Regions from separate parts of the Kitasatospora cineracea genome, predicted to be linked through region 1. Evidence: riboswitches for the same ligand, from Rfam matches in the RefSeq annotation. Region 1 holds a riboswitch; each other region holds the start of a gene.
What was found. Region 1 has a riboswitch for cyclic di-AMP ahead of EDD39_RS41870 (LysM peptidoglycan-binding domain-containing protein). Riboswitches for the same ligand answer to the same signal wherever they lie in the genome.
Positions count from the first base shown of each region.

Region 1 (4,314 bases):
AGCGGGCCTTCTCCCGGCGCAGCTCGTCGACCTGCTGGCGGGCGTGCTCGGCCTTGGCCCGCTGGTCGGCGATCTCGCCGCGCTGGGCGATGTACTGCCGGGCGGGGTAGGCGAGTATCGCCACCAGCGAGCACAGCACGAGGACCAGCACGGTGGCCCGGCTGGTGAAGCGCGGTCGCGCCGCCAACCCGGGAATCCTCCACTTGGCCATCTGCTCGCCCCTCCTGCGCATGCCGGTGCCCCGGCCCCACCCTACGCGGTGGGAGCCGGGGCACCGGTCACAACAGGCTCGGGAGTGCTCAGCCCTTGCCGTGCTCGTCAGTTCGCAGGGCGAAACCGCGGGAACGAGGAGCGGCCCGCGTACTCGGCGGCGTCGTCGAGGATCTCCTCGATGCGCAGCAGCTGGTTGTACTTGGCGACGCGCTCGGAGCGGGCCGGGGCGCCGGTCTTGATCTGGCCGCAGTTGGTGGCGACGGCGAGGTCGGCGATGGTGACGTCCTCGGTCTCGCCGGAGCGGTGCGACATCATGCAGCGGTAGCCGTTGCGCTGGGCCAGCTCGACGGCGTCCAGGGTCTCGGTGAGCGAGCCGATCTGGTTGACCTTGACCAGCAGCGCGTTGGCGGTGCCGGTCTCGATGCCCTTGCGCAGGCGCTCCGGGTTGGTGACGAACAGGTCGTCGCCGACCAGCTGGACCTTGTCGCCGATCGCGTCGGTGATGGCCTTCCAGCCGTCCCAGTCCGACTCGTCCAGCGGGTCCTCGATGGAGACCAGCGGGTAGTCGGCGACCAGCTCGGCGTAGTACGCGATCAGGTCGGCGGAGGAGAGCGCCTTGCCCTCGAACTGGTAGGCGCCGTCCTCGAAGAACTCGGAGGCGGCGACGTCCAGGGCGAGCGCGACGTCCTTGCCCGGGGTGTAGCCGGCCTTCTTGATGGCCTCGGTGATGAGGTCCAGGGCCTCGCGGTTGGAGTCCAGGTTCGGGGCGAAGCCGCCCTCGTCGCCCAGGCCGGTGGAGAGCCCGCGCTCCTTCAGCACGCCCTTGAGGGTGTGGTAGACCTCGACGCCCCAGCGGACGGCCTCGGAGAAGGACTCCGCGCCGATCGGGGCGATCATGAACTCCTGGATGTCGACGTTGGAGTCCGCGTGCGAGCCGCCGTTGAGGATGTTCATCATCGGGACGGGCAGCACGTGGGCGTTCGGGCCGCCCAGGTAGCGGAACAGCGGCAGGTCGCTGGCCTCGGAGGCGGCGTGCGCCACGGCGAGCGAGACGCCGAGGATGGCGTTGGCGCCGAGCGAGGACTTGTCCGGGGTGGCGTCCAGGTCCAGCATGGCCTGGTCGATGAGGCGCTGCTCGGTGGCGTCGTAGCCGACCAGCTCGGGGCCGATCTGCTCGATCACGGCGAGGACGGCCTTCTCGACGCCCTTGCCGAAGTAGCGGTTCTTGTCGCCGTCGCGGAGCTCCAGGGCCTCGAAGGCACCGGTGGAGGCACCCGACGGGACGGCCGCGCGACCGGTGCTGCCGTCGTCGAGACCGACCTCGACCTCGACCGTGGGGTTGCCGCGGGAGTCGAGGATCTCACGGGCTACGACGACATCAATGGACGGCACGAGGCATCTCCTAGCGGAAGCGGATGTGTGGTCGTTACGACCAGAGCCTAGCCGCACAGCGCCCCGCGGCCACGCCCGGCCGGGCCCCGTCTCACGGTGTGGCCCGGCTACTCACTGGTAGTTCACCTGTTTGACGGCCGTTCCACCGCTCCCGGTGGCGCGAACTGCTCGGCGCGCGCCGGGAGCGGACGGAGCGTCAGGGGACGCGGCCCTCGTCAGGGCGGCGGCGGAGCCTCGTCAGGCTCCGGTCCTCGCGTCCCGGATGCCGGACCCGGAACGGGTCGGCGGCGTCAGAGCGCGAGCACCTGGCCGGGCACGATCAGGTCGGGGTCGGCGCCGATCAGCTGCTGGTTGGCCCGGTAGATCCGCTCCCAGCCGCCGGAGACCCGCTGCGCGACGGCGATGCCGGAGAGGGTGTCGCCGTCCTGGACGGTGTAGCCGCCGGCGGCGTTCTGCGGGGCGTCGTCCCCGGGGGCCGCCTGGGGCCGGGCGGCGGGCTTCCCCTCGGGTTCGCGGGGTGCGGCGGGGCGCTCCTCGGAGCGCGAGGCGGTGTCGGCGGAGACGTCGGCGGGGGCGCCGCCCCTGGCGAGTCCGGCCCGCTTGGAGCAGACCGGCCAGGCGCCGGGGCCCTGGGAGGCGAGCACCCGCTCGGCCACCGCGATCTGCTGGGAGCGGCTGGCCTGGTCGGCGCGGGCCGCGTACTGGCCGCCGCCGAAGGCGCGCCAGGTGGAGGAGGTGAACTGCAGGCCGCCGTAGAAGCTGTTTCCGGTGTTGGTGCTCCAGTTGCCGCCGCTCTCGCACTGGGCCACGCGGTCCCAGGTGTCGGCGGACGCGGCTGCCGCTCCGGTGGCGGCGAGCAGTGGCAGTGCCAGGCCGATCGAGGCCGCGCCGGCGGCGACGACGACCTTCTCGGCCTTGGTACTACGGCGGTGGCGAGCAGTGTTGGTGAACAGCACGGGACATCCTCTCCGCACGCCTGCGAGGTGAGCTGTCGGGTTCGGACCGGGAGGCTGGCCCGGCCGCCGGACGGTTCGGACGCGGTTGCGCCCGCTGCCCGGCGGCTTCACCCCAAGCCGTTGGGACCACGGCGTTCACACTGGTTCCCCCACTCCTGTCCGGTACCTGGTCGGTGGCCCGAGGGCGCGGCGGACAGGACTCGGCGTGCCGCGATCGGGGCCCGCAGCTGCGGGCATTTCGGAGAGTAGGCAAAGCTGACGAGCAATCACAAGCTCATATCACCATGATCACGCCGAAATCACGGACGATTTCTCCACGTGCACGAACGATCCAGGTATGTCCGGGTTCGTCCCGGACGGGCGTGCGACGCGCGCCCCCGTCCCGGCGCGTCGTCGGCCCGGTCGTACGGCGTGTCGCGGGTGCTGAAACGGCGTCAGCGGGGCGTGAAGGAGACCGGGAGGTCGCGCAGACCGCGCATGATCAGCCCGCCCCGCCAGCGCAGCTCGGCCGGATCGGCCGCCAGCCGGAGGTCCGGCAGCCTGGTCAGTAGGCTGCCGATCGCCCGCCGGCCCTCAAGCCGGGCCAGCGGGGCGCCGATGCAGTAGTGGATGCCGTGTCCGAAACCCAGGTGCGGATTGTCCTGGCGGGCCAGGTCGAGGGTGTTCTCGGCGGCGAACCGGGCCGGGTCGCGGTCCGCCGCGGCCAGCACCACCAGCACCGGGTCGCCGACCGGGATGTCCACCCCGCCGATGGCCAGCGGCGCGGTGGCGAACCGCCAGGTCGCCAGTTCCACCGGGCCGTCGTAGCGCAGCAGTTCCTCGATCCCGGTCTCCAGCAGGGCCGACTCGCCGCGGCCCAGCGACCGCTGGAGCAGCGCGCGCTGGTCCGGGTTGCGCAGCAGCGCGTACACGCCGTTGCCGATCAGGTTGATGGTCGTCTCGAAGCCGGCGAAGAGCAGGATGAAGGCCATCGCCGCGGCCTCGTTCTCGGTCAGGTGCTCGCCGTGGTCACTGGCCCGGATCAGGCCGGAGATCAGGTCGTCACCCGGGTCGGCCCGCTTGCGGTGGATCAGGTCGGCCAGGTACCCGCGGATCTGCTTGACCGCGCGGCCGACCCCTCCCCTCTTACCGCCGGTGTGCCGGATCATCATGCCCGCCCAGTCGCGCAGGTCGTCCTGGTCCTCGGCCGGGACGCCGAGCAGGTCGCAGATCGCGTAGATGGGGAGCGGGAAGGCGAACTCGTGGATCAGGTCGGCCTCGCCGCGGGCCGCGAAGGAGTCGATCAGCCGGTCGGTGAGCTGCTGCACCCGCGGCTCGAACTCGGCCACCCGGCGCGGGGTGAACGCCTTGGAGACCAGTCGGCGCAGCCGGGTGTGGTCGGGCGGGTCGATGTTCAGCAGGTGGGTCATCAGGTCGGCCTGCCGCTCGCCGGGGATGCCCACCCGGCCGCTGCGGTGGGCCTGTTCGCTGTGGTGCGCCGGGTTCTTGGAGAGCCGGGCGTCCGCCAGCGCCTGCCGGGCGTCCGCGTAGCGGGTGACCAGCCAGGCGTCCACCCCGCTCGGCAGGGTGGTGCGGTGCACCGGGGCGTGCTCCCGCAGCCAGGCGTACGCCGGGTAGGGATCGGCCGCGAACTCCCAGGTGAAGAGTTGCGGGTGGGCGGCGTGGGGCTGGTCTGGCATGTCTTGACCGTATCTGGAAGGACCACCGCGTGAGTCTGGTCACCTGGTGGGTAATCCCTGTTGCGGAGCGTCGG
Region 1 covers NZ_RJVJ01000001.1:591,422-595,735, forward strand. Annotated here, with positions in the region: gene EDD39_RS02635 (FtsB family cell division protein) at 1-211, opposite strand, end outside; gene eno (phosphopyruvate hydratase) at 319-1,605, opposite strand; gene EDD39_RS41870 (LysM peptidoglycan-binding domain-containing protein) at 1,896-2,561, opposite strand; cyclic di-AMP (ydaO/yuaA leader) riboswitch at 2,565-2,743, opposite strand; gene EDD39_RS02650 (cytochrome P450 family protein) at 2,996-4,240, opposite strand.

Region 2 (4,314 bases), 2.2 Mb from region 1:
AGCCGCGCCCTGCTGCTCTCCGGCGCCTTCGGCGGCCTGCTCGGCTCGCTGCCCGCCCACGACTTCCTGCCCGCCGCCAACGGCTACCTGCTGCGCCAGGACTGGGCCGAGGGCTTCGCCACCGCCGTCCACCTGGTGGTCGACCTGGACACCGGCGAGTACGAACTCCTCTCGGCCGGCCACCTGCCCGGCATGCACCGCCTGGCCGGGGCGGGCCACTGGGAGGTCAAGGAGGCCGAGGGCCCGCTGCTCGGCGTCTACGACGGCGCCAAGTTCGAAGGCGTGCGCGGTACTTTGGGACCCGGCGACGTGCTGATGCTGTGCACCGACGGCATGGTGGAGGTCCCCGGCCGGGACCTGGGCGAGGGCATGGACCGGCTGATGGGCGAGGCCGACCGGCTGGTCGCCACCATCCCGGCGGCCGGCCGCCCCGGGGCCGCGGTCCGGCTGATCGACAGCGTGGCCAAACACGTCAACGACGACCGGGCGGTGCTGCTGGTCTGGCGCCGCTGAGCCCCGCCGGGGCCGCGGTCGAGCGGCGTCGGGGCGGTGGCGGTGCGACGGCGGTGCGGTGGCCCGGAAGCGCTGCCGGGTGCGGGGGAGCGGTGTGCACGGAGTGCCCACGGAGTGTCAAACCCGGGCGTTGATCTTCGGCCAATTCCGGTGCCCGGCCCGGCCGGTGGGCCGCCGACCGGCCTGCCTGCCGGTTTGCCGCCCGGGCCGCCGCGGACCGCCTCCCGCCGACGCTCCGTCAGAACCCGTCCGCTATCGTCACGGTCGGCGGAAATCAGTCCCACCACCCGGGTTGGAGCCCCCGGCGACGGGGCAAGTCCTTTACGCAGTCCGCACGAGCGACCACACTGAGTCCGGATGGAGTGGTGGGGACACGGGGGGCAGGGGCCGGTTTCCGCCTGGAGCCGTCGGCGGTTCCGACCTGAATCCCCGCCACGAATCGAGGAAGTGAGTCCCGGTGGCCTTCTCCGTCTCCGCCCTTGTCCTGTTCGGCGTCATCGTCGCCATCTTCATCCGCAACAAGCAGATGAAGGGCGGGCACGCCATCGTCGCCGCGCTGTTCGGCTTCATGCTCAGCCAGTCGACCATGGCCGGTCCGATCCAGCAGTTCCTCAACTCGGTCTCCAAGGCCATCGCCGGCATCGCGGGCTGACACCCCGCCGGCACCGGGGGGAGCGCGTTCCGAGGGGCGGGGGCACCCCCGTTCCGGACCAAAGTCCCGCCCGCGGGTGACCAGGGTCACCCGCTCCGTCACGCCAGGTCAGCGCCCGGGCGCATACGGTGGCCGAAGTCGCCCACCGTATGTGGTTCGTGGGCGCATCGTCATGATCCCGTACGCGCACCGCAGCCCGCCGTCGGCGGAGCGTGACCTGGCGGACCGTCAGCCCCCTCCCGAGCCCGGGACCGGGGCCTACCGGCGCTTGCCAGCTCCGCGAACCGTGGGTTTTGCTTCCTCCGCAGCCCGGACATCGGCCGGGCTGGCCGCCGAGCGGAACGCCTAGTCCTGCCGCCGCCCGGTGCCGACCAGAGACCACGCCACGGCAGGAGCGGGGGAACCACAGGTAGTACGCCGGACCCGGAACGCACGGGGACGGCTCGGGGTGAAGCCGCGGAGACCGCGGCCGGGCAACTCTCGCCCGAACCCGACAGCTCACCTCGCAGGCGTCGGAGAGGAACAGCTTCATGTCCGCTCAGGGCAAGCACCGCAAGCCGCGCCTGGCCACCGTCGTCCGCATCGCCATCGCCGCCGGCGTCGCCGGCGCCGCGGTCGGCCTCCCGGTCACCGCCGCCTCCGCGCACACCGCCGACCAGCACGACGGCGGCCGCCAGTGGGCCAACGTCTCGGTCGACGCCACCCCCGTCGCCGACACCACCGGCTCCGCCGCCCAGCAGGCCGCGGCCGAGACCTACAAGGTCGCCTCCGGCGACACCCTCTCCAAGATCGCCGCCGCGAAGAACGTGGACGGCGGCTGGGAGAAGCTCTACCAGGACAACCGCTCGGTCATCGGCGGCAACCCGAACCTGATCTACCCGGGCCAGCAGCTGACCGTCAACGGCCAGGCCGCCGCGGCGACTTCGTCCGCCCCGGCCGCCTCCTCGGACGCCGCGGCCCCCGCCGCCGCCCCGAAGACCTCGACCAAGTCGAGCAGCACCGGCACCGCGAAGGCCAAGGCGCAGACCCAGACCCAGACCCAGGCCCCGGCTCCGACCCAGAAGTCGACGTCCTCGTCCTCCTCCTCGTCCGCCGCGAAGTCGTCGACCGCCACCACCTCCGGCAGCTCCGCCGCGAGCTCCTCCTCCGGCTACGTCGCCCCCGCACCGGGCAGCGTCACCACCGGTTACAAGGTGGCGGGCTCCAGCTGGTCCAGCGGCTACCACACCGGCATCGACTTCCCGGTCTCCACCGGCACCAGCCTCAAGGCCGTCGCCAACGGCACCGTGGTCTCGGCCGGCAACGGCGGCGCCTACGGCAACCAGGTCGTCATCAAGCTCGCCGACGGCAAGTACGCCCAGTACGCGCACCTCTCCTCGATCTCCGTCTCGGCCGGCCAGTCCGTGACGGCGGGGCAGCAGATCGGCCTGTCCGGCGCCACCGGCAACGTCACCGGCCCGCACCTGCACTTCGAGATCCGCACCACCCCGGACTACGGCTCCGACATCGACCCGGTCGCCTACCTGGCCGCCCACGGCGTCAACGTCTGACCCCCGGCACCACACCCCCGAAGGCCCCGCGCTCCGCTGCGCGGGGCCTTCGGGCTGTTCCCGGGTCCGGGACGGAGGGGAGAGGCCGCCCGCGGGGCGGGGAACGGCGAGGGCCCCGACCGCGTCGCGGTCGGGGCCCTGTCGTGGAGCGGGTGACGAGAATCGAACTCGCGTGACCAGTTTGGAAGACTGGGGCTCTACCATTGAGCTACACCCGCAGGAAAGCGCCCCGCCACCGCAGCGGTGGTGAGGACGGCCCCAGCGTACCTGGTCGGGTCGGTGGATTGCACACTCCTTCCCCGTTGTCGGCTCGCCGATATCGCCCCGGTCGGGGGCGGGTCGACGTGTACTCTTCTGCTCGGCACCACGGGGTGTGGCGCAGTTTGGTAGCGCGTCCGCTTTGGGAGCGGAAGGCCGTCGGTTCGAATCCGGTCACCCCGACCGTGTGCGGCAGGGTCTCGTCGGTGGCGGGGCCCTGTTGTCGTTGCGGCCCGGCGCCGCCGTCCCCGCTCCCGTCCGCACCCAGGTGCCGGGCACAGTCGCTTTCGTGGTACCGGTAGGATGGACCGCTGGCGGTAGTACGGACAGCATTGCAGCCCCAACCGCCTATCGCCCTGACCGCAAGCCCCCTAGGAGACCCAACCGTGAAGAGCGCCGTCGAGACTCTGAACCCGACCCGGGTTCGACTCACCGTCGAGGTGCCCTTCGAGGAGCTCAAGCCCAGCCTCGACGCGGCGTACAAGAAGATCAACCAGCAGGTCACCGTTCCGGGCTTCCGCAAGGGCAAGATCCCGAACAAGGTGATCGACCAGCGCTTCGGTCGTGGCGCGGTGCTGGAGGAGGCCGTCAACGACGCGCTTCCGCGCTTCTACACGCAGGCCGTCGACGAGGGCCAGATCGACGTGCTGGGCCAGCCCGACATCACCGACATCGAGGGTGTCGAGAACCTGGCCGACGGCGGGGACCTCAAGTTCACCGCCGAGGTCGACGTGCGCCCCGAGGTCACCCTCCCCGAGTTCGCCGAGATCGCGGTCGTGGTCGACCCGGTCGTGGTCGGCGACGAGGACGTCGAGAAGTCCCTCGAGCAGCTGCGCGAGCGCTTCGCCTCCGTCAAGGACGTCGAGCGCGCCGCGGGCGAGAACGACATCGTGGTGATCGACCTGGAGGCCAAGGTCGACGGCGAGGTGCCGGAGGACGGCACCGCCACCGGCGTGAGCTACGAGATCGGCTCCGGCCGCCTGCTGGACGGCATCGACGAGGCCGTGGTCGGCCTGTCCGCCGGCGAGTCCAAGACCTTCACCACCACCCTCAAGGGCGGCACCCAGGTCGGCAAGGACTCCGAGGTCACCGTCACCGTGACCACCGTCCAGGAGAAGGAACTCCCCGAGCTGGACGACGAGTTCGCGCAGCTGGCGAGCGAGTTCGACACCCTCGAGGAGCTCCGCGCCGACTCCGTCAAGCGCCTCGAGCGCATGAAGGAGTTCGACCAGGCCACCCAGGCCCAGGAGAAGGTCCTCGACGAGCTGCTCGCGCGGGTCGAGATGGACTACCCGGAGAAGCTGCTCGCGGACGAGATCGGCACCCGCAAGCACAACCTGG
Region 2 covers NZ_RJVJ01000001.1:2,771,615-2,775,928, forward strand. Annotated here, with positions in the region: gene EDD39_RS12695 (PP2C family protein-serine/threonine phosphatase) at 1-513, shown strand, start outside; gene EDD39_RS12700 (hypothetical protein) at 971-1,165, shown strand; cyclic di-AMP (ydaO/yuaA leader) riboswitch at 1,571-1,690, shown strand; gene EDD39_RS12705 (M23 family metallopeptidase) at 1,696-2,715, shown strand; tRNA gene EDD39_RS12710 (tRNA-Gly) at 2,860-2,933, opposite strand; tRNA gene EDD39_RS12715 (tRNA-Pro) at 3,083-3,156, shown strand; gene tig (trigger factor) at 3,360-4,314, shown strand, end outside.
Region 2: linked by a shared signal. The riboswitch ahead of EDD39_RS12705 (M23 family metallopeptidase) and the one ahead of EDD39_RS41870 (LysM peptidoglycan-binding domain-containing protein) in region 1 are both predicted to bind cyclic di-AMP.

Region 3 (4,314 bases), 4.8 Mb from region 1:
TTCCGGTGTTCGAGCGGCGCGGATACAGTGCGTCGTCACCGAACCACCGGGGGGTCCGTTCATGCGCCGCACCACGGCCGGCTCAACCGCCGCCACCGTCACCGCCACCGCCGTCCTGCTGCTCGGCACCGTCGCCGGATGCGGCGGCCCGGCACCGTCCGCGGACCGCGCCGCCCCCACCGCCGGGGGCACGCCGGTCTCCACCCCGCCCGGTCCGTCCACCTCGGCGGCCCCGTCCGAGCAGCCGACGGCAGGGCAGCCGACGGCGGGACAGCCGACGGCGGGGCCGTCCGCCGGAACGGGGAGCGAGGCGCCGGAGAACGCCGGCGCGGGCGGCAGCATCACGGTGGCGTTCGCCGGGGACGTCCACTTCGAGGGCCGGACCGCCGCCCGGCTCGGCGCGACCAAGGCCGACACCGCGCTCGGCCCGATCTCCGCGACGCTCTCCGCGGCCGACCTGGCGGTGCTCAACCTGGAGACCGCGATCACCTCCCGCGGCAGGGCCGAGCCCAAGACCTACACCTTCCGCACCACGCCCAAGGCGCTCGACGCGCTCAAGGGCGCCGGCGTCGACGTGGTCTCCCAGGCCAACAACCACGCCGTCGACTTCGGCCCCGACGGACTCGCCGACACCCTCGCCGCCAAGGCCGCCTCCCCGGTACCCGTGATCGGCATCGGCAAGGACGCCGAGGAGGCGTACGCCCCCCACGTCAGCACGGTGCGCGGTGTGAAGGTCGCCGTGCTGGCGGCCAGCCAGGTCAACGAGATCACCAACCAGAAGTGGCGGGCCGGCGCGCACAAGCCGGGCATCGCGTCCGCCCTCGACGAGGCCGCGCTGCTGCGCGCCGTCACCGGGGCGAAGGCGCAGGCGCCGGTGGTCCTGGTCTACCTGCACTGGGGCGACGAAGGCGTGGCCTGCCCGACCCGCGCGCAGACCTCACTCGCCAAGAAGCTCGCCGACGCCGGGGCGACCGCCGTGGTCGGCACCCACGCCCACACCATGCTCGGCGCGGGCATGCTCGGGAAGACCTACGTGTCGTACGGCTTCGGCAACTTCCTCTGGTACGGCACCTCGAACTACACCGCCTCCGACGAGACCGGCGTCACCACGATCACCGTCACCGCCGACGGCCGCGTCACCGGCGAGACCTTCACCCCCGCGCACATCGACGGCCGCGGCGTGCCCGTCCCGCAGGGCGGCAGCGCGGCGAAGGCCGCCCAGCAGCGCCGCGACGGCCTGCGCGGCTGCACCGGCCTGGCCGCCGTCCCGAAGTGACGGCGGCCGGGCCGGGCGCCGGTCAGCCCAGGTTCAGCACCTGGCCGGGACGGATCAGGTCCGGATTCTCCCCGACCGTCTGCTGGTTCGACTCGTAGAGCTCGGACCAGCCGCCGCCCAGGTCGTGGTTGCGGGCGATCGAGGCCAGCGTGTCGCCGGGGCCCACGGTGTACGGCTGCGCGGACGGCGCCTGGGCCTGGGCCGGGGGCGTCGACTCGGCCGGGGCGGCCGGCGTGGCGGACGCGTCCGCGGCGGCGGTGGCGCCGCTGCCCGTGCCCGGAGCGGTCGGGCTGCCGGTGGTGGGCGTCGCGGTGGGGGTGGTGGCGCTGTCGGTGCTGCCGGCACCGGTGCCGGTGGACGGGCTGGGCGAGGCGGTGCCCGTTCCCGTTCCCGTGCCCGGGAGGGTGGGCAGCACGGTCCCGTTGCCGCCGTCGGCGGGCGTGCCCGGGCTGGGGGTGGTGGGCGTGCCCGGGCTGGGCGTGGCGGTCGGGTCGGTCGGGTCGGTCGGCAGCAGCGGGAGGCCGGGGGAGACCGGCGGGACGGTCGGGGTGGCCGAGGCGTCCGGGGCAGGGGTGGTCGGGGCCGGCGTGACCGGGGTGGCCGGGGTCTCCGTGGCGGGCGCGCTGGGCTGCGGCTGGGGGTGCGCCAGCTGCATGTAGCGCTCGTACAGGCTCTGGTGGCTGGTCCAGAACCAGGCGCCGTTCTTCTCGTACCAGTACACGTGCGAGACCGGGTCGTAGCCGGGGAGGCCGGAGAACACCGGCGCGCTCTTCCCGTCCGGGACGGTGCTGCCGTCCGCGGCGGCGTTGACCGCCGCGACGCCGCGGGCGCCGCGCAGCGAACCCGTCTCGTCCGCCGAGTCGTTGTCGTCGACGACGCCCGGCGCGCTGGCGGTGTTCAGGCCCGCGTCGTCCGCGCACGCCGACCAGGGGGACGGGCCCTCGGTGGCCAGGATGCGTTCGGCGACGGCGATCTGCTGGCTGCGGGTGGCGCCGTTCGGCAGCGCCGAGTACTGGGTGCCGCCGTAGTCGGTCCAGCGCTGGGCGTTGATCCCCAGGCCGCCGTAGCCGCCGTTGCCCTGGTCGGAGTTCCAGTTCCCGCCGCTTTCGCAGTCGGCGACCCGGTCCCAGACCGCGCTGGGGGCGGCGTGCGCGCCGGTCACGGCGAGCAGCGGCAGGGCGATGCCGACACCGGCCACACCGGCTGCGGCGATCGCCCGCTCGGCGGCCTTCTCCGTCGGGCCCTGCCGGCGGTGACGTCCCGAACCCGTGAAGAGCATGCGAGATCCTCTCCGCACGCCTACGGGGTGAGCTGTCGGGTTCGGGCCGGGAGGGAGGCCCGGCCGTCGCGCCCCGGTCATCCGGCGCGGACGGCTTCACCCCTAGCCGTGGGGGATGGCAACTAACGTGGTTCCCCCGTCCCTGCCCAAGGGTTGTGGTGGTCGACCCGCAACGCGGTGGACAGGGCTCGGCGTTGTCGCGCGCGGGGGCCCGGCGGTGCGGGCCGGGACGAGCCTATTCACTCGAACGTGGCAATCACAAGCGCGTCGCGCCCGGATCACGCCTCCGTCACGCCGGGCCCTGCGTGGTGTGTGAACGACCTGTTGACGGTGGCTCGGGCGGGGGAGCGGTCGGCGGATCGGCTGGAGAAGTCTGGCCGATCGGTGGGATTGGGGCGGAGGGGAGTGGGGTAGGCAGGGGCCCCGATCCGTCGGCGGCGATGGTCGTGGACCGCCAACTTGCCTGCTGAGACGGCGAATTGGAGAGAATCGGGGCATTCGCGGCGTTGCGGATAAATGATGCGACAGGGGGTCGGCGGGCTTCCTACGATCGCCGTGCTCGCTGTTCCGGTGGGTGCGTGGTCGGATCCGTCGAATTTGTTGGGGAGGTTCTGTGGGTGCCTTGATTCCTGAAGTGCTCCGCACCGAACGCCGGTTCGCCAGGCTGTTCGTCGGCCAGTCGCTGTCGGTCCTGGGAGACCGGGTGTCGTTTGTCGCGCTGCCCTTCGCCGTGCTGTCGATCGGCGGCTCGGCCGCCGACGTCGGGTTGGTCACGGCCGCCGGACTGCTCCCGCTGCTGGTGTTCACGCTCGCCGGAGGCGTCTGGGCGGACCGGATGCCGAGACAGTGGATCATGCTGGCCTCCGATCTGCTGCGGTGCGCCGTCCAGACCGCCGCCGCGGTGCTGCTGCTCACCGGCACCGCCCGGGTCGGGCTGCTGGCGCTGCTGATGGCGGTGTTCGGTGTCGCGGACGCCTTCTTCCTCCCCGCCTCCACCGGGCTGCTGCCCCTGCTCGTCCCCGCCGACCGCCTCCGCGAGGCGAACGCGCTGCGCGGCTTCGTGCAGTCGACGGGGCTGGTGGTCGGGCCCGCACTGGCCGGTCTGCTGATCGCGGCGGTCGGGCCCGGCGGCGCGCTGGCGGTGGACGCCGCGAGTTTCGCGGTCAGCGCCGCCGTGCTGGCCAGGTTGGGCACGGTGGACGGTACGGCCACCACGGGCGGCGCGGGCGGCGTCGACGGCGGGGCGGAGCGGGCCGAGCGGCTCGGCTTCCTGGCCGAACTCCGGGTCGGCTGGCAGCAGGTGCGCAGCCGGACGTGGGTGTGGTCGGGGATGCTGGCCATCGCGGTCTACCACGTGGTGGTGCTGCCCTCGGTGTTCGTGCTCGGCCCGGTGCTGGCGGAGCACGAGTGGGGCGGTGCCGGTGCGTGGACGGTGGTGGTCATCGCGTTCGGCCTCGGCTCGATCGTGGGGGACGTGTGCTCCTACCGCCTGAAACCGGCCCGTCCGATGGCCGTCGCGGCCGTGGCGATGGCGGTCGCCTCCTGCCAGGCCGCGATCATCGGGTCCGGCGCGCCGGTCTGGGTGATCGCCGCACTGGAGGCGGTCACGGGTGTGGGCGTGTCCCTGTGCTTCGTGCTCTGGGAGACCTCGCTCCAGGTGCACATACCGGAGCGGGTGCTCTCCCGGGTCAGCTCCTACGACCACCTGATCTCCGTCGCCCTGATGCCGCTCGGGCTGGTGCTGGCCGGCCCGCTCTCG
Region 3 covers NZ_RJVJ01000001.1:5,423,547-5,427,860, forward strand. Annotated here, with positions in the region: gene EDD39_RS24380 (CapA family protein) at 62-1,276, shown strand; gene EDD39_RS24385 (LysM peptidoglycan-binding domain-containing protein) at 1,299-2,555, opposite strand; cyclic di-AMP (ydaO/yuaA leader) riboswitch at 2,559-2,726, opposite strand; gene EDD39_RS24390 (MFS transporter) at 3,190-4,314, shown strand, end outside.
Region 3: linked by a shared signal. The riboswitch ahead of EDD39_RS24385 (LysM peptidoglycan-binding domain-containing protein) and the one ahead of EDD39_RS41870 (LysM peptidoglycan-binding domain-containing protein) in region 1 are both predicted to bind cyclic di-AMP.

Region 4 (4,314 bases), on a different contig from region 1:
CGGAGGCCCCCCGTGCACCGTCTCCCCGCCCTGCTGGCCGCGCCCCTGCTCGCCCTGGGGGCGCTGGGCGCGGCCGCCGCCCCCTCGGACTCGGACCTGCGGGTGGTGCGGCTGGATCCGGACCCGGTGGCGCCGGGCGGGGTGACGACGGTGCACGCCTTCGTCGCCAACGGCGGTCCGCAGACGACGGGTTCGCCGTTCACGGTGGTGGTGGAGCTGCCGCCGGGCTTCGCCCCGGAGGGGCCGTACTTCCCGTCCTCGTGCACGGCCGCCGGGCGGACCGTCAGCTGCGTGTTCCCGGCGGGCCTGCCGCCGCTGCGGTCGGCGACGGCGCTGGTGCCGGTGCGGGCGGACGCGCAGCTGCCCCACGGCCTGCGGACCGTGGGGCAGCTGCGGGTGGTGAGCGCGGACGACCGCGTCCCGGCGAACGACCGGACGGCGTTCGCGCTCACCGTCTCGTGAGGGACCGTCAGCGGTAGACCCGCAGGTAGTCGGCGCTGAACGAGACCGGCGCGCTGCCGCTCGCCGCCGGGTGGTACTGGCCGGCGCTGAGCGACAGGTTGAGGATCGGGTAGGCCGACCAGTTCGCGCCGACGCCGGTGCCGTCGGAGAACACCTTCGCCCCGTTGACGTACCAGTCGACCGAGTCGGCGCCGTAGTAGGTGCCGACGGTGACCCAGCGGTCGGGGGCGATCGCGTTGGCGTCGGTGTGGTACTTCAGGCCGGAGCGGATCCGGTTGGAGAGTTCGAGCAGGTTCGGGTTGTCCGGGTGGTACTCGAAGCTGTCGATCTCGTTGTTGCCGTCCTTCCAGGTCCACAGCGCGGGCCAGGCGCCGGTGCCGGCGGGCAGCTTCACCCGGGCCTCGATGTAGTCGCCGGTGCGGACCTGGAAGCCGTCCTTGCTGTACTCGGTGGTGAGCAGGCCGGTGTCCCAGGCCTGCTTGCCGTTCTCCAGGGTGTGCGCGGAGGGGGTGGCGGTGAAGGTGGCGACGCCGCCGGAGACGGTGACGGCGGACGGGGCCAGCCAGTCCAGCTTGTTGTCGTCGGGGTTGTGGCTGCCGTAGCGGTAGGCGCTGCTGCGGTCGCCGGTCCACTTGCTGCCCCAGGCGATCGGCCCGGAGAACTCCTCCGACCAGGTCAGCGACTTGCCGGGGACGGGCGCCTGGCCCGGGGCCGGGTCCGGCGCCGTCGGCGTGGTGGGCGTGGTCGGGGCCGTCGGCGCGGTCGGCGCGGTGGTGGCGCCGGCGACGGTGAGGGTGCGCGAGGGCAGGTTGTGCCAGCCGCCCGCGGTGTCCTGCCAGAACCCGAACTGGGTGTAGGTGCCGGCCGGCAGGGTGCGCGCGCCGGTGGTGACGGTGACGCCGCCGGAGCAGATCCGGACGTTGCTCGCGCTGCCGGGGAAGTCGAGGTTGGCGCCGGCCGCGTCGCGGATGCCGACGCCGACGGTCTTCGCGGTGAAGCAGCGGTTCGCGTGCAGGGTCAGCGAGGCGGTGCTCGCGCTGCCGGCGGTCATCCCGGCCGGGGCGAGCCGGTCCTGGACGACGGTGGTGGCGGTGGCGGCGCCGGCGGGTCCGGCGGCCAGCGGCACGCCGACCAGCGCGGCGGCGCCGGCCAGCACGCCGAGGCGGGCGGGGGTGGCAAGGGGCATGGGTCGCATGGGACGGGTTCCTCCGCGACGCCTGCGAGGTGAGCTGTCGGGTTCGGGCGCCGAGGCCGCCCGGCCGCGCGCAGGCGCGGCTTCACCCCGAGGCCCTGTCCGGTCGATCTTGTCGGATCGGCGCGCGACGTCGGGCGCCCGGCTGGGAGTGCCGGCCCGACGCCCTCGTACTGGATGTACTCGGGTGTTGGGCCGGTGCTTCCAGCCGAAGGGGGCACCTCCCAGCCCCCCTTGGGGCTGGGGGAGATCCGGCGTCGCGCGCCCGGCAAGATCGGCCGGACAGGGCCGAACCGCACCCGGGCCCGCCGGGCAGGGGCGGGGGAAGGCGCGGCGTACTGCCGTGGGTCCCCCGCTCCCGCCCGTGGTCTGTTGCTGTGGGACGACGCCGTCGGTCGGGCGGGATTCGGCGTCCCGTCGGCGGGTGCGTCCGGTCCTGGACGCACCCGCAGGCTAGGCAGATTGTCGCTTTGTCTCCAAGGGTCCGGGGCCCGCTGAGAGCACTCTCACATCGCGGTCCGTCATCCCAGCCAGGCGCTGACCTGGGCGGTCGCGGCGGGGGCCCAGGCGAGTTCCAGGTGGTTGAGGCCGCCGAGCAGCGCGGTGCCGCCGACCGTCGGGACGCCGGTGGTGTCCAGCGCGCTGGCGGTGAGCACCAGGCCGTCGCTGGGGCCGCGGGTCTCGTTCAGGATGCCGGGGATGTCCGCCGAGCCGCCCGCCAGCAGGTAGCCGGGCACGGCGGCCGGCACGCCGGCCCGCTGGAGCGGTGCGATCAGCGAGCCGGCGTCGATGGCGGCCTGGATGCCCTGCCCGGAGGTGTAGTAGCCCTGGCCGCCGTAGTACGTGGTCCACCAGTCCTGCATGGCGGTGTCGAGGCCGTAGCGGCCGTCCCAGCGGGCGAGCAGTTGGCGCTGGCCGGGGAAGCAGTCGTAGCCGCCGGTGGGCAGGACGCCCAGGCAGGGCTGGGCGGTGTAGGTGCCGTAGCAGGTCATGTACAGGTGCGGGGAGGGCGCGTTGGCGGTGCCGCCGCAGGCGGGCCAGGTGGCGAGGGAGAACGCCCAGCCGTGGGCGTAGCTGTAGTCGAGGCCGCCGTTGGGGCCGCCGAGGGTGACCAGCCGGCGGACGTCGCCCGCGTAGGCCCGGCCCCAGGACGGCTTGACCGAGGAGACGTAGGCGCGGGCCGCGACCTCGCCCTTGCTCCAGGCGACCAGGTCGACCTGGGCGGCGCCGGTGCGGGCCCGGACCAGGGCGAGCGCGTCGCCGACCGCCTGAGCCTGCTGCAGGTTGTCGCCCTGCTTGTGCGCGAAGCCGATGGCGAACACCCGGTGCCCGGCGGCGGCGAGCGCCTGCGCCATGCCGGTGGCGGGGCAGTTCGGCGCGCCGCAGCCGCCGCTCTCGCCGGGGTTCGCCCAGGCCCGGTCGGCGTTGTCGTTGGCGCCGTGCACCAGCAGCACCGGCGTGCCGGGGGCGGTGTCCCAGCCCTGGGCGCTGTACAGCAGGAAGCGCCCGGAGTAGGGGCGGGCGGCGCCGAAGTAGGTGACCCGGGCGCCGTCCTGGTCGCCGCGCCCGTCGGCGGGGTACTGCTCCTGCCGGAAGCCGGTGGTGGTGTCGAGGTAGCGCTCGACCTGGGCCCAGCCGTTGCCGGGGGCGGGGAACGCGGCCTCCCGGGTCAGGTAGCCGGGCGCGGCGGTGGCGGCGTGCGCGGGTGCGGGGCCGAGCGCGAGCAGCGCCGCGGCCAGCAGTGCGGCGGACAGGGACCTGAGCGGGTGGCGCACCGGGCCTCCTCGGACGGGGGTGACGGGGGGTCAGGTCACGGTAGGGGCGGTGGCGTCCGGGCCCCATGTGTCAGGACCACACCCCGCGGACGCCGCTGGTGGCGGTCCGGCACGCGGCGGCGGGGTGGTGCGGCGGTGGCCCGGGGATGAAGTGTTCGCGCCAAGGGTTCCGCCGGACCCGACGGGGCGTCACACTGCTGGCATGCGAATGACTCTACGCGCGTTGAAGATCCGTGCCGTCTCGGTCGCCGCCCTCGGCCTGCTGACCCTCGCCCCGACCGCCGTGGCCGCCGGCCAGGCGCACGCCGCCGTCAGCGGGAACATCTGCTACACGGCGCTGCCCAGCCAGGGCCGCGACACCATCCGCCTGATCGACGCGGGCGGGCCGTTCCCGTACTCGCAGGACGGCGTGGTGTTCCAGAACCGCGAGGGCGTCCTGCCCGCGCAGTCCACCGGCTACTACCACGAGTACACCGTGATCACCCCGGGCAGCCCGACCCGCGGCACCCGGCGGATCATCACCGGCAAGCTCCACCACGAGGACTACTACACGGCCGACCACTACGTGTCGTTCCGCCGCGTCGACTTCGGCTGCTGACCGGAGCCCCGGTCCGATAGGTTGGGCGGGTGCGGCCGGCCCGGTCGCGCCCGCCCGCCGATCCGACCCGCCCGAAGGACCGAGGACCTCCATGAACGCCCCCCTGCCGGGCTTCGCCGGCCGCACCTACCTCTTCGAGGTCGACAACGGCGCCTCCTTCCGCAACTCCTACTCCGCGGACGGCACCCGGCTGCGCTGGGAGGGCCTCGGCGAGTCGGCCGGCCAGTACGAGGACGTCCCGCTGCACGTCGCGGCCGTCGCCCCCGGCGTCTGGTTCGTCTCCTGGA
Region 4 covers NZ_RJVJ01000002.1:472,115-476,428, forward strand. Annotated here, with positions in the region: gene EDD39_RS28615 (hypothetical protein) at 13-462, shown strand; gene EDD39_RS28620 (glycoside hydrolase family 16 protein) at 470-1,648, opposite strand; cyclic di-AMP (ydaO/yuaA leader) riboswitch at 1,662-1,790, opposite strand; gene EDD39_RS28625 (esterase/lipase family protein) at 2,176-3,429, opposite strand; gene EDD39_RS28630 (guanyl-specific ribonuclease) at 3,632-4,027, shown strand; gene EDD39_RS28635 (MoaF-related domain-containing protein) at 4,119-4,314, shown strand, end outside.
Region 4: linked by a shared signal. The riboswitch ahead of EDD39_RS28620 (glycoside hydrolase family 16 protein) and the one ahead of EDD39_RS41870 (LysM peptidoglycan-binding domain-containing protein) in region 1 are both predicted to bind cyclic di-AMP.